One region of the Paenibacillus salivarius genome, then DNA from elsewhere that is predicted to be linked to it. Evidence: a T-box and tRNA genes for the amino acid it is inferred to sense, from the RefSeq annotation. Region 1 holds a T-box; the other holds one or more tRNA genes.
The links. The T-box of region 1 lies ahead of ACSFXJ_RS06665 (valine--tRNA ligase). A T-box ahead of a tRNA ligase gene usually reads a tRNA of that ligase, here a tRNA-Val.

Region 1 (6,329 bases):
GGTTTCCCCGAATTCGTAGGCATCGATCAGACGGGTCACTTCCCGTGCCGTTTCGTTGAAGCGATGAAGAATCCAGCGATCCGCCGTGGCAAGATCGCCGCTGATATCGATATCGTCTACGCTGAAGCCTTCCAGGTTCATCAAGGCAAACCGGGACGCGTTCCAAATTTTGTTCGCAAAGTTGCGGGCCTGCTCGACGCGTTCCCAATGGAACCGGAGATCCTGACCCGGCGTGCTGCTGGTGGAGATCATGTAACGCATGGCGTCGGCACCGTATTTTTCAATCACTTCGAGCGGATCGACACCGTTGCCGAGCGATTTGGACATCTTGCGTCCTTCGCTGTCCCGGATCAAACCGTGGATCAGCACATCTTTAAACGGTAGCTCGGCCGTAAACTCGAGCGAAGTGAAAATCATGCGCGCAACCCAGAAATAGATGATGTCATAGCCGGTCACGAGTACATCCGTCGGGAAGTATTTTTTGAAATCCTCGCTATTTCCGTCCGGCCAGCCGAGCGTCGAGAACGGCCACAAGCCGGAACTGAACCAGGTATCGAGTACGTCCTCGTCCTGTTTAAGATCATCGCGTCCGAGTTTGGCCCGCGCTTCCGCCTCATCGCGAGCAACGACCATCTCCCCGGTTTCTTCCGAGTACCAGGCCGGGATGCGATGTCCCCACCACAACTGGCGGGAAATGCACCAGTCACGGACATTTTCGATCCAATGCAAATAAATTTTTTCAAATCGGTCTGGAACGAAGTTAACGCCTTTACCCGATTTTTGCGCGTCAATCGCCGCTTCGGCGAGAGGTTTCATCTTTACGAACCATTGCGTCGAAAGATATGGCTCGATCACCGCTCCGGTCCGCTCGCTGTGTCCGACTTGATGGACATGATCTTCGATTTTGATCAAGACGCCAAGCTCCTGCAAATCCTTGACGATCTGTTTGCGGCATTCACTGCGGTCCAACCCTTGGTATTTGCCCGCTTCCTTGTTCATTTTGCCGCTCTCGTCCATCACGATGATTTGCGGCAGGTCATGGCGCAAGCCGACTTCAAAATCGTTCGGGTCGTGGGCCGGGGTGATTTTTACCGCGCCGCTGCCGAATTCCTTATCGACGTATTCGTCGGCAATGACCGGGATTTCCCGGCCGGTAATCGGCAGAACAAGCATTTTGCCAATAAGGTCCTTATAACGCTCATCCTCGGGATGAACGGCTACCGCCGTATCGCCGAGCATCGTTTCAGGCCGGGTCGTCGCCACGGTAATGTGCCCGTTTCCGTCCTTCAGCGGATACTGAAGATGGTAAAGGTGTCCATTGACCTCCTTATACTCTACTTCGATATCGGAAAGGGCCGTTCTGGCGGCAGGATCCCAGTTGATGATATATTTGCCGCGATAAATGAGCCCTTTTTCGTAAAGCTTGACGAACACTTCGCGGACCGCTTTGGAAAGTCCCTCATCCAGCGTGAAACGCTCACGCGAGTAGTCGAGCGAGAAGCCCATCTTCTCCCATTGCTGATGAATCGTCTTCGCGTATTGGTCCTTCCATTCCCATACCTGTTCCAGAAATTTCTCGCGCCCCAGGTCATACCGCGATTTACCTTGCTCACGCAGTTTTTGTTCGACCTTGGTTTGGGTGGCGATCCCCGCATGGTCCGTACCGGGCAGCCACAACGCGTCATAGCCCTGCATCCGTTTCGTGCGGATCAAAATATCCTGCAAAGTAAAGTCAAGCGCATGCCCCAAATGGAGCATCCCCGTTACGTTGGGCGGTGGAATAACGATGGTGTACGGCTTAGCGTCCGGCTTTTGGCCCGCCTTGAAAAAGCCGCCTTCCATCCAATAGCGGTACCATTTCTGCTCCGCCGCTTTGGGGTCGTACGTGGTCGGCATTTCCGCCGACAAAGATTGCTCATGGTTTTCTGTCATTGGGTTCAAACCTCCGTTACAAAATAAACTAGGCTAGAAAACACAAAAAGCCCCTCGTCTCAAAGGACGAAAGGCTTTACTTTCGCGGTACCACCTTTGTTTCGCAGGCTTGCATTTTCCCGATTTCGCTGAAACCGAAAAACCAGCTTGCGACACTCATGCAGATAACGGCTGCGGCCGGCCCGTTCTACACATAACGAAAAAAATTACGGTTCAAACGGACGACTCCCGGGCGACTTCGTACAGCTGCATCCTGCGGAATTTTCCAGCATTGCAATTCCGCTCTCTGAAGGGCTCACTGCCTACTCTTCCCATTCCAAGTCTTTAAATCAGCTTTTTAGAAAACGTACTTTTAGGGTAATCTTAGCATTTATCTTTATCATAATAGCTTGAATCTAAACCTGAGTCAACCTGGCGCAAGAAAAACTTCTTTCTTATAAATTCCGCAATCATCAAAAAAGCCGCACGATATTCCGTGCAGCTTTAACGGATGAAGTTTAAAACGTTGTCAGGGGATGTACAATACCTGGCCTTCGGCCAAATTTTGCTCGGACAGCCGGTTGTAAAGCTGCAGTTCCCTGGAACTGAGCTGATATCTCTCCGCAATTTCATCCAATGTTTCTTCCCGTTGAACGATAACCAGTTTGACTTTGCGGAAAGGCGTCTGCTCCTGGGCATTGCCGATAAACAGGCTCTTCCAGCGTACCTCCTCGCCGTCGCCTTGCTCCACTGCAGCGGGAACCGCAGTCTCCTCCGGTTTGTGGGGAGCGCTCTCCGATTCTACCCGTTGCGCGGACAACAGCTTGGTGATGCCGAACTGATTGTCCTGACTGCTGTCCGCACTCTTTTTACTGCCAAGGGCAATTTTAAGTTCCTTCTTTTCTTCAGCCTCCGGCCGGATTTCAGAGGCCTGATCGGCGGGTTCCGCTTCGGCAAAAACCGTTTGCCCGTTCTCCGATTCGACAGAAGCTTCGTATACAGGAATCTCCTGCTCCGTTTGATTGGACGCTTCTTCCGAAACTTGAGCCAAAACCTCGTCTTCCCTGCTCGGGCCGTCCTTATTCTCTTCCGCCGTTCCGTCCAGAACGATCTCCGTGACCGTGACGTCCTGGCGGGCATCCGCCTTGATGACGCCGGCCAATTCCTGTTCCAGTACATCGTCTTCAGTCAGTTCGGGCTCCCTCTGAATATCGTTCTGCTCCTCCGTACCGCCCTCCTTGTCCTCCGCAACGGATTGGGCAAACAAAGGCGATGACGCATCGTTCCATGTAAGTACCGATTGCTGCTCGTCCCTGTGCTGGGATTCGATCGGTTCCACAGCATCCGAATCCGGTAAGGCTTCGCGCTCCCATGCCCGGAAGTGCTCGGTATAACTCCGCTCGAAGTTCTCTACGCTATAAGGGTTAAAAGACTGCCGCTCCGTTTCGGCTTCCCGTTCAGCCTCCTCATCCCCGCGCAGGTCGGCCTCCGCTCCTGGCTCATGGGCGACGACCAGTTCCCGGTCTCTCCATTCTTCGGCTTCCGTGGTCAACGATGAGGTTTCGATGCCCTTTAAGGATAACACGCCCGTTATGTTCAGACTGCGGGCACTAAGCAGGTCGACATCGAAATTTTCGATCTCCACCGCAATGTCTTCGAGTCTGCCGACTCGGGTAAGCGGAATCGTGATTTCCACCGGAATCCAGTGTTCCAGCTCCTGAGGGCCTCCCTCTCCGCGATAAAGACCCGAAAGCAGCAGATGACCGCGCAAAGAAGCATATTCGTCCCCCGAAATGACTTGAATTCTCGGGATCAGCTCAATTTCCTCCAGCTCTTCGATACCGGCCACATTCTCCGACAAATGTACTCGTTCATAAATATCGAACCTCAGACCATAGGATTGATCCGCCAAAAATGTTACCTCCTTTCAGCATATCCAAACATGATTTCGTATCCGGTAAAATGCATGGTCCAATCATCGCTCGTTTTATCTATATGCTTGAAAAAAGAGTGCATGCCTGCTTTTTGGCGGAATGGCGGTTTGATGTTCAACGGGAATCGATCCTCGTTCAACGTCCCTGCGTTTGACGCCCGCTCCCGGATTTCTTGAGCTGCGCGGATTCTTAAAAGGTACGCAATTTCTTTATGACCAGGTCCCATGTTTCCGGCAAGGGATCCTCCACCCGGATCTGCTCACCCGTCAACGGATGCGGGAAAGCAAGGCTTTCCCCATGAAGCGCCTGATAAGGCAAAAGCTTCGTGTTTCCCCCATAAAGGGCGTCGCCGATCAGCGGATGGCCGGCATGGCTTAAATGGACGCGAATTTGGTGAGTCCTTCCCGTCTCCAGTATCAACCGGACAAGGCTGGCTCCGCCCGGAAAGGTTTCAACCAGTTCGACCCGGGTTTTCGCCTCCTTGCCAGAAGGGGAAACCCGGCGGCGCGAAGCATGATGCCTGTCCCGGCCGATCGGCTCGTTGATCAGTGCCAGTGACGGACTTACGTGTCCCTCCACAAGCGCGACATAATTTCTGCCGATTTCCTTGCGAGCCATAGCGGCGTCCAGTTTAAGCTGAGCGAACCGGTTTTTGGCGTAAAGCACAGGCCCGGAAGTATTCTCGTCCAGGCGATGGATGTGTTGGGGTGCGATCCGCTCTCCGCGCCGATAATAAAGTCCCGAGACGAGATTCGCCAGCGACGGCTCGCCGCTTGCCCCGTCAGGGTGCACCTTCATTCCGACGGGTTTATGCACGACAAGACAGAAATCGTCCTCGAACAAAACCGAGACCGGTTCCTCAGCCGGGGCATATTGCGAGTTTTCCGGCGGAAATACCCGCAGGCGCAGCCGGTCGCCGGCAAGCTTGATCCCTTCGGCCGCATCAAGCGACCGGATCAGCTTGACGGGCATTCCAAGCTCGCGTTCAAGCCAAAGCAGGGCCGCTTCATAGCGGCCCCCTTGCTCCGGCGGATTCAGTTTGCCCGGCATCAGCTCCAGCCACTCACCGCGCCTGTGCCAGGAAATCCGGCGTACGCTCACAGCTTTTGCAGCGCCCGGCGGTGCGCTTCGATTGTGGCGTCGATGTCCGATTCCGTGTGCACGCCGGAAACGAACATCCCTTCAAATTGCGAAGGCGCGATATTGATGCCCTCTTCGATCATCGCCGCAAAATAGCGGCGGAACATATCGAGATCGCTGCTCTTGGCCGATTCGAAGTCGGTAACCGGCTTGTCCGTAAAGAACGGACAAACCATCGAGCCGACGCGGTTGATGGTGCATGGAATACCCCGTTCCTTGGCATTAGCCGTAAAACCGGCCTCAAGTCTTGCCGACAGCGATTCAAGACGGTCGTATACGTCCGGAGTGAGCAACGACAAGGTCGAGAACCCGGCCGTCATGGCCAGCGGGTTGCCGCTCAGGGTCCCCGCCTGGTAAATCGGCCCGTTCGGAGCGATTTGCTCCATGATTTCGCGTTTGCCGCCATACGCCCCTACAGGAAGTCCTCCGCCGATGACCTTGCCGAGGCAGGTCAGATCCGGCGTCACGCCAAAACGTCCCTGAGCGCAATGGATATGGACGCGGAACCCTGTCATGACTTCATCGAAGATGAGCAGGCTTCCGTGCTCCGTCGTCAAACGGCGCAGCCCTTCGAGAAATCCGGGCTGCGGAGGCACCACGCCCATGTTGCCCGCCACGGGCTCGACGATGACGCCGGCGATTTCCGCGCCGAAACGCTGAAATGCAAGCTCTGCCGAAGCCAAGTCGTTATATGGTACGGTAATCGTATTTGCGGCTACACTTTCCGGAACACCCGGGCTGTCGGGCAATCCCAGCGTCGCAACGCCGGATCCCGCTTTGATCAGCAAGCTGTCGGCATGCCCGTGATAGGAGCCTTCGAATTTCAAAATCTTGCTGCGCCCCGTGTACCCCCGAGCCAGACGGATCGCGCTCATTGTCGCTTCCGTACCGGAATTGACCATCCGGACGATATCGATCGAAGGCACGCGCTCCGCCACCAGTTTGGCCATTTCCGTCTCAAGCAGGGTTGGCGCCCCGAAGCTGGTGCCTTTGGCCGCCGTTTCCTGCAAGGCCGATACGACCTGCGGGTGGGCATGTCCCATGATCAGAGGTCCCCATGACCCCACGTAATCGATATACTCGTTGCCGTCGATATCATAGATCCGCGAGCCCGCCCCGCGCTCTACATATACCGGAGTCAAGCCGACGGATTTAAACGCCCGGACCGGGCTGTTAACCCCGCCCGGCAATACCCGCTTTGCTTCTTCGAAAGCTTGCCGCGACCGTTCTTCGCTGCGGCGACCGATCTTTTCACTCATCGAGATTCCTCTCCTTTATCAAGCCGAATAATTATTTTCCTTCCCGCAGCCAACGTGCGGCATCTTTCGCGAAATAGGTGATGAT
Region 2 (6,329 bases), 720 kb from region 1:
TTTTTATAGATATCAACGTCAACAACTGTTGCTCCCTGAAGTTCGTTTAGTAACTCCTTTGTGGTTTTCACATTTTCTATTGCTTTATCAATTTCTGTAGTATCTAGTGTTTCGTCTGGAAATTTCAAAAATCGATTTGCATATTTAAGAAATTGCTCAGTGTTGTACAAATAAAACCGCTTTCCACCAGTTTCTCTCATAAATTCATGTACCAATTCTGGTTGTGGGCCTTTTCGTTCTCCCTTAATTATATAAACCCAGTCTTCCTTTTTATCATCAGTAATTAAGATTACTGATTTGACTGATTTCTCTTTTGATTTATCAAGAATCTGTAGCCAAAAAATCAAATCTCCATACTTATCTATATATTTGAGTCCGTTGTTCACGGTTGAATTTGTGCCTTTTCCTTTGTCTTTGTGGCCAGGTGGAATATCATTCTCGTATCTGTAAGCACCCTGTTTATATATCTCATCAAGCTTTTCCTGAGTATATTCCTGTCCAATTTTGTTATCAAAAATCAAGTCTATTTTGTCTCTAATGCGATCCAAGTCAGGTTGACTCGATTTTTGAGAATCTAATTCCTGTTCAATTTTATCGTACGCATCATTCAGAATACCGCTTATTTTTTCAATCATTATGTTCGAGTGACGAAGATCCTTAAGATACGCTTCTATAGTGGTAACTGCTGATTTCACTTGGTTAGAAATATTCGAATACGCTATTTTTTGATTATGTATTTCATCAAGCATATGTTTATGATATTCTAAAGCAATTTGATGAGGAATCCACATTCTGTCCTTAATTAGTTCCATCACTAAAAACAATAAATCTCTCGATTCCTTTGAATACCTATAAAGGTTAAGCAGTGCATTTGCATCAAATACGAATGTGCATTCGTTCCATAACTGTTTAAATTCCTCTTCAGTTGGAGTGTAAAACCCCGAGAATAATGATTTCATCTTTCCCCTCCACTATCCGACGATTATTACCAATTCGACATATAATTAAGTATTCCTTTTAAAACTATAACTATAAAAAATGCTCGCTAGATGATCGATGATCGACAATATCAATAAAATGTTTTTGTGGCACGACACACCAAAGTGGTATATGGAAGAATTAGCCCATTTTAAAGAGGAATGGCCGGGCAAATGTGATAAATTTGCAAGAAAATCTAATTTAGTTCAATGTAGTTACTTAACGTCTAAATTCAAATGAATAAAACCTTCGTTTTGTCCCCAAATTGTCCCCAGATGCCTATTTCAAGGTGGATACCAATGCAGACAAAAAGAAAAGAACCCTTGTTACACAAGGGCTCTCGGCTATGATCTGTAGTGGGCTCGAACCACTGACCCCCACCCTGTCAAGATGGTGCTCTCCCAGCTGAGCTAACAGATCGTATAAAATTGGTGAGTACAAGAAATATCTTACCAAGGGGGCAAGCAGTTGTCAATCCTTTTTTCTCAAAATTGCCGGATAAATTTATCGTCTTGAAGCAAAAATAAGCAAATACCGAGTTCGCAGGCATCCGGTGGGATGACAACATGTACTGGAGGAAGCTGTACCGATGTTGAAACTTAAACCAGCACTTGCGATGGCCCTTGCCTTCGCCATTACTTTGCCGTCATTAAGGGCCGAGGCTAACCCGGCCTCCCAGTTCAAGGACCGTAGATATTATGAAGAACGGGGAGACATCGTATGGGAGGTACCCACCGATCAGAAGTATATTGCATTGACGTTCGACGACGGACCTGATCCCCATCAAACGGTAGAAATATTGAAGATTTTGGAGAAGTACCAGGCAAAAGCAACCTTCTTCCTGATCGGCAATCGAGTTGAGGAGCACCCGGAAATTGTCCGTCAAGAATTGAAATTAGGCCATGAAATCGCCAATCATTCCTTCTCCCATCCTTCATTTCGGGGTATCTCCTCCAGCCGGATGGATAAAGAATTGGCGAAAGCCCAGGAGGCCATATTCAAGGCGACAGGTCAACAGCCCGCCCTCTTCCGTCCTCCCGGAGGGTATTATAACGATCGTATTATTTCCCTCTCCAAACAACATCATCTGCAAATGGTGTTATGGTCCTGGCACCAGGACACTCAAGATTGGAAGGCGCCCGGGGTTAACAAAATTGTGAGCAAGGTGTTGGATAAAACGCGAAACGGGGATATTGTCCTGATGCATGATTTTGTCCACAACAGCACGCAAACCTTAAAAGCTCTGGAAATCATTCTTCCGGAGTTAAAAAAGCAGGGCTTTTCCTTTGTCACGGTATCCGAGCTGCTTTCGCATAAAGTCGCGCCGAAAGGCCATATTAAAGCCAGCCATTAACACCGCAAAAATCCATCGGCCTGCGGATGATTCATGATGACTCCCGCAGGTTATCGGTTTACATAGATCAGCGGAAAGGATGGATCAAAGATGAAAAAGGAACAAGAAGAATATAAAGGCCTTGGTTACGGCCCTGGTGTCGATCCCATACCGGTTCCCAAAAATCCGACATCTTCCACGGACATGATTGAGGATGTCGTTGATGAGATGTTGAATGGCCATGAAGAAAAGTCCGCCGCACATCAAGATCAAACAGCCGAGTCCCGCCAAAGTAACAACAGCAAAAATAGATAGTACAGAACAATGAAGAGAGCCTCTCGCCCCTTAGCGAAAGGCTCTTAAAAATTTAATAATAAAAATTTAATCATCTGTGATTTAAATCACATACCATGTGAAATTTATCACTTATAATAAAGACATCAAGATGATCATCCAACAAAAACAAATCAAAAACTAATCCATAGGAGTGATACATATGTTTAACAACTTTCTCAGAACAAACAAATTCGCAATGTGGTTCCTTACCGTGCTTCGGATTTACCTTGGTTACGAATGGATCACGGCCGGATGGCACAAAATTACGGGCGGATTCGACGCCGCCGGATTTTTAAACGGGGCAATCGCCAACAGTGCCGGTGATCATCCCGCCGTACAAGGCTGGTGGGCCGCATTCCTCGAGCATTTCGCTCTTCCGAACGTAGACCTCTTCAACGTCCTTGTACCTTACGGCGAGTTCCTGGTCGGTCTCGGACTCTTGCTCGGCACATTCACCACTTTCGCAGCCCTGATGGGACTTGTGATGAACGCCGCGTTCCTCTTCTCGGGAACCGTAAGCACCAACGCCCAAATGCTGCTGCTTGAAGTGCTTGTCGTCGTCGCTGCCGCCAATGCCGGTAAAATCGGACTTGACCGCTACGTTCTTCCTTATCTGCGGAACCTTTTCCGCAAAAACAAAGCGGACGAAACGGTTGCTGACACACCAAACCCGAACATGAAAATGAAACATACTGCCTAACTCAATAATTGTGAAATGAATCACCATTATAAAGAAAAAACTAACCATAGGAGTGATAACTATGTTTAACAATTTCCTCAGAACAAACAAATTCGCAATGTGGTTCCTTACCGTGCTTCGGATTTACCTTGGTTACGAATGGATTACGGCCGGCTGGCACAAAATTACGGGCGGATTCGACGCCGCCGGATTTTTAAACGGGGCAATCGCCAACAGTGCCGGTGATCATCCCGCCGTACAAGGCTGGTGGGCCGCATTCCTCGAGCACTTCGCTCTTCCGAACGTAGACCTCTTCAACGTCCTTGTTCCTTACGGCGAGTTCCTGGTCGGTCTCGGACTCTTGCTCGGCACATTCACTACTTTCGCCGCCCTGATGGGACTTGTGATGAACGCCGCGTTCCTCTTCTCGGGAACCGTAAGCACCAACGCCCAAATGCTGTTGCTTGAAGTGCTTGTCGTCGTCGCTGCCGCCAATGCCGGTAAAATCGGACTTGACCGCTACGTTCTTCCTTATCTGCGGAACCTTTTCCGCAAAAACAAAGCGGACGAAACGGTTGCAAGTACGAATCCGAATCCGAAAATGAAAGTTAAACATACCGCATAACGAAATAGCACCTATAAGCAAAAAAGCCGGGGATCATTCCCCGGCTTTTCTCCATAACTGGTAGCAGACGGCTGCGACACATCCTCCGGCCAAAAAGCCTCCCGCAATGTCGCTTACAAAGTGCACGCCCAAGTACATTCGGCTGACTCCGATCAAGACGACGACGATCATGGCCAGGATCCCGCAATTTCTAACCCATCCTTTTCGCGAACGCAATAGCATCAAGGCCAGCAGACCGTAAAACGCTGCCGAGACCATCGCATTGCCGCTCGGAAAGCTGAACCCGTCCGGTTCCACCAGATTCTCCCACAATACCGGGCGCTCCCGGTGGTACAAGGCTTTCAGCCCTTTGTTGAGAAGCCATCCGGCAACCAGGCCGACCGTCAGCCAAACGGCCGACTTCCATTTGCGAAGCCATAATGCGCCGATCAATACAATGACAAAGATAATGACATAACCCATGGTCGATCCAAGCCCCGAGAACGCCTTAACCGCCGGATTTAACCCATCCGCTCTTAGGTTAAAGAAAAAATCCCCGACGGCCCAGTCAATCTCCTTAACCGCATCCGTATGTATGCCCATCCCTAAGACGACAAAGCAGACAGCCAGGACCGCGGCCGTAACCCAACCTTTCAATACCCGTTTCCTCCCCTTCGGTTATCCTCGCTCCCATGCAAGCTCAAACGCCTCCAGCCGATGATTCGGCGGAACTTCCGGTCCGAGCTTGCCAAAAACGCGCTCTATGCTTAAAATTTGCGATTCATGGGCTGCAAGCGCTCTGCGTTTCACATCCCATTTCCCCGCTTCTTCAATGACCAACAAGCTGGAAGATTCAGCCCCATACGTACCCATTCGATTATAATACAATTTTTGAACCGAAGGGGCCCTACCGTCAAACAATACTTGGTTGACCGCATGATGAATCACGATATGATCCGCATGACCGGAAATGCCGTCCTCCGGAAAAGTAACGACCATTTCGGCCTGATGACGCACCAGGAAATCGGCGATTTTATCCTGCAAAAGTGCGGGATCCACTTCTTTCAGCTTACCGTCCCCCATGCCAAGCTGCTCAATCACCTGAATGCCCAATATTTTTCCTGCGTTCTCCAGTTCGATTTCCCGCTTTGCCGCCAGTTCTTCCCGGGTCATTTCACCCAGACGTCCGGTTTTCCCCGCATCTCCCCGCGTGGCCGTCAGCAATACGGGAACACCGCCCTCGTCGGCAATTTGCCGGATCAAATAAGAACAACCGAACGTTTCGTCATCCGGATGAGCATATATGAACGCTACGGTTTTATTTTTAAACATGATAGACTGCCTCCTCGGATTTTTCCGTAATATTAACTATACTTACTATACTTTTATATTGACTAAGATAACATATTTCAATACAATGCAGTAGAATCCAATATATATAGGTGATCTACCATGAGTCAAACAAAAGATTTGTCCACACGCGACCGAATCCTGCAAATGATGAAAACCTCCGGTCCGCTAAGCACCAAAGAAATTACAGACCGGCTCGGGATTACGGAAATGGCGGTTCGGCGCCATCTGGGCACGATGGAACGGGACGGATTGATCGAGTCGAAAATGGTACGCAAAACATCAGGGCGTCCTACCGCGGTCTATGGCCTCACCGAACTTGCGGAGGGCATGTTCCCGAAGAAGTACCATACCTTAACCCTTGATCTGCTCGGCGAACTGGAGAACGAATTCGGCAAAGAGTCGGTAAACCTTCTCTTCGATCGCCGTAAACATAAATTGACGCGACTGTACGAATCCGAAATGGCGGGAAAGGACCTTCCCGAAAAAGTGCAGAAGCTCGCCGAGATCCAAAACGAAAACGGCTATATGACCGAATGCGGGCAAAACGAGCAGGGCGATTATGTCCTCATGGAGCATAACTGTCCGATTTCGCAGATCGCGAACCGTTACAATCATGCCTGCGAGTGCGAGCTGAAGCTGTTCGAATCGCTGCTGGATACGAAGGTCGAGCGCACGGAATGCCTGGCCCAAGATGGCCAAAGATGCGTCTATGTAATTAAAAGATAAAAAATGCACAACCTCCTGGCCTTCTTTACAGGCTGCAGGAGGTTACTTTTTATATTTCGTCAAAAGCCTTCAGCTCTTGTTCTATCGTTTGCCGGATTAATGAAATGCATTCTTCCGTGGTCTTGGCGAATACTTTTTTCCCGTTAACCATCGCATAAGGTCTGATTTTGCAAAGGCCGCATAAATTTAGACAGTCCAGGCGAAGCACCGCAATTTCCGGGTACTCCTCCTCCAGCTGCTCCAGCTCCAATGCGCTCATCAAATTGCTGTCGCATACTTCGACGACCACGATGCCCATACCCAATTGACTTCACCCCAAC

Region 2: it has a tRNA-Val gene. The T-box ahead of ACSFXJ_RS06665 (valine--tRNA ligase) is inferred to sense a tRNA for this amino acid. The anticodon was not compared.

What each region holds. Positions count from the first base shown of each region.
Region 1 covers NZ_CP195592.1:1,499,085-1,505,413, reverse strand. The annotation lists gene ACSFXJ_RS06665 (valine--tRNA ligase) at 1-1,932, opposite strand, end outside; T-box leader at 1,992-2,260, opposite strand; gene ACSFXJ_RS06660 (LysM peptidoglycan-binding domain-containing protein) at 2,441-3,823, opposite strand; gene ACSFXJ_RS06655 (RluA family pseudouridine synthase) at 4,035-4,895, opposite strand; gene hemL (glutamate-1-semialdehyde 2,1-aminomutase) at 4,943-6,244, opposite strand; gene hemB (porphobilinogen synthase) at 6,276-6,329, opposite strand, start outside.
Region 2 covers NZ_CP195592.1:2,220,171-2,226,499, reverse strand. The annotation lists gene ACSFXJ_RS09920 (PIN-like domain-containing protein) at 1-959, opposite strand, end outside; tRNA gene ACSFXJ_RS09915 (tRNA-Val) at 1,326-1,398, opposite strand; gene ACSFXJ_RS09910 (polysaccharide deacetylase family protein) at 1,568-2,332, shown strand; gene ACSFXJ_RS09905 (hypothetical protein) at 2,423-2,626, shown strand; gene ACSFXJ_RS09900 (DoxX family membrane protein) at 2,808-3,347, shown strand; gene ACSFXJ_RS09895 (DoxX family membrane protein) at 3,409-3,951, shown strand; gene ACSFXJ_RS09890 (phosphatase PAP2 family protein) at 3,985-4,587, opposite strand; gene ACSFXJ_RS09885 (PIG-L deacetylase family protein) at 4,609-5,262, opposite strand; gene ACSFXJ_RS09880 (helix-turn-helix transcriptional regulator) at 5,383-6,009, shown strand; gene ACSFXJ_RS09875 (DUF1450 domain-containing protein) at 6,059-6,307, opposite strand.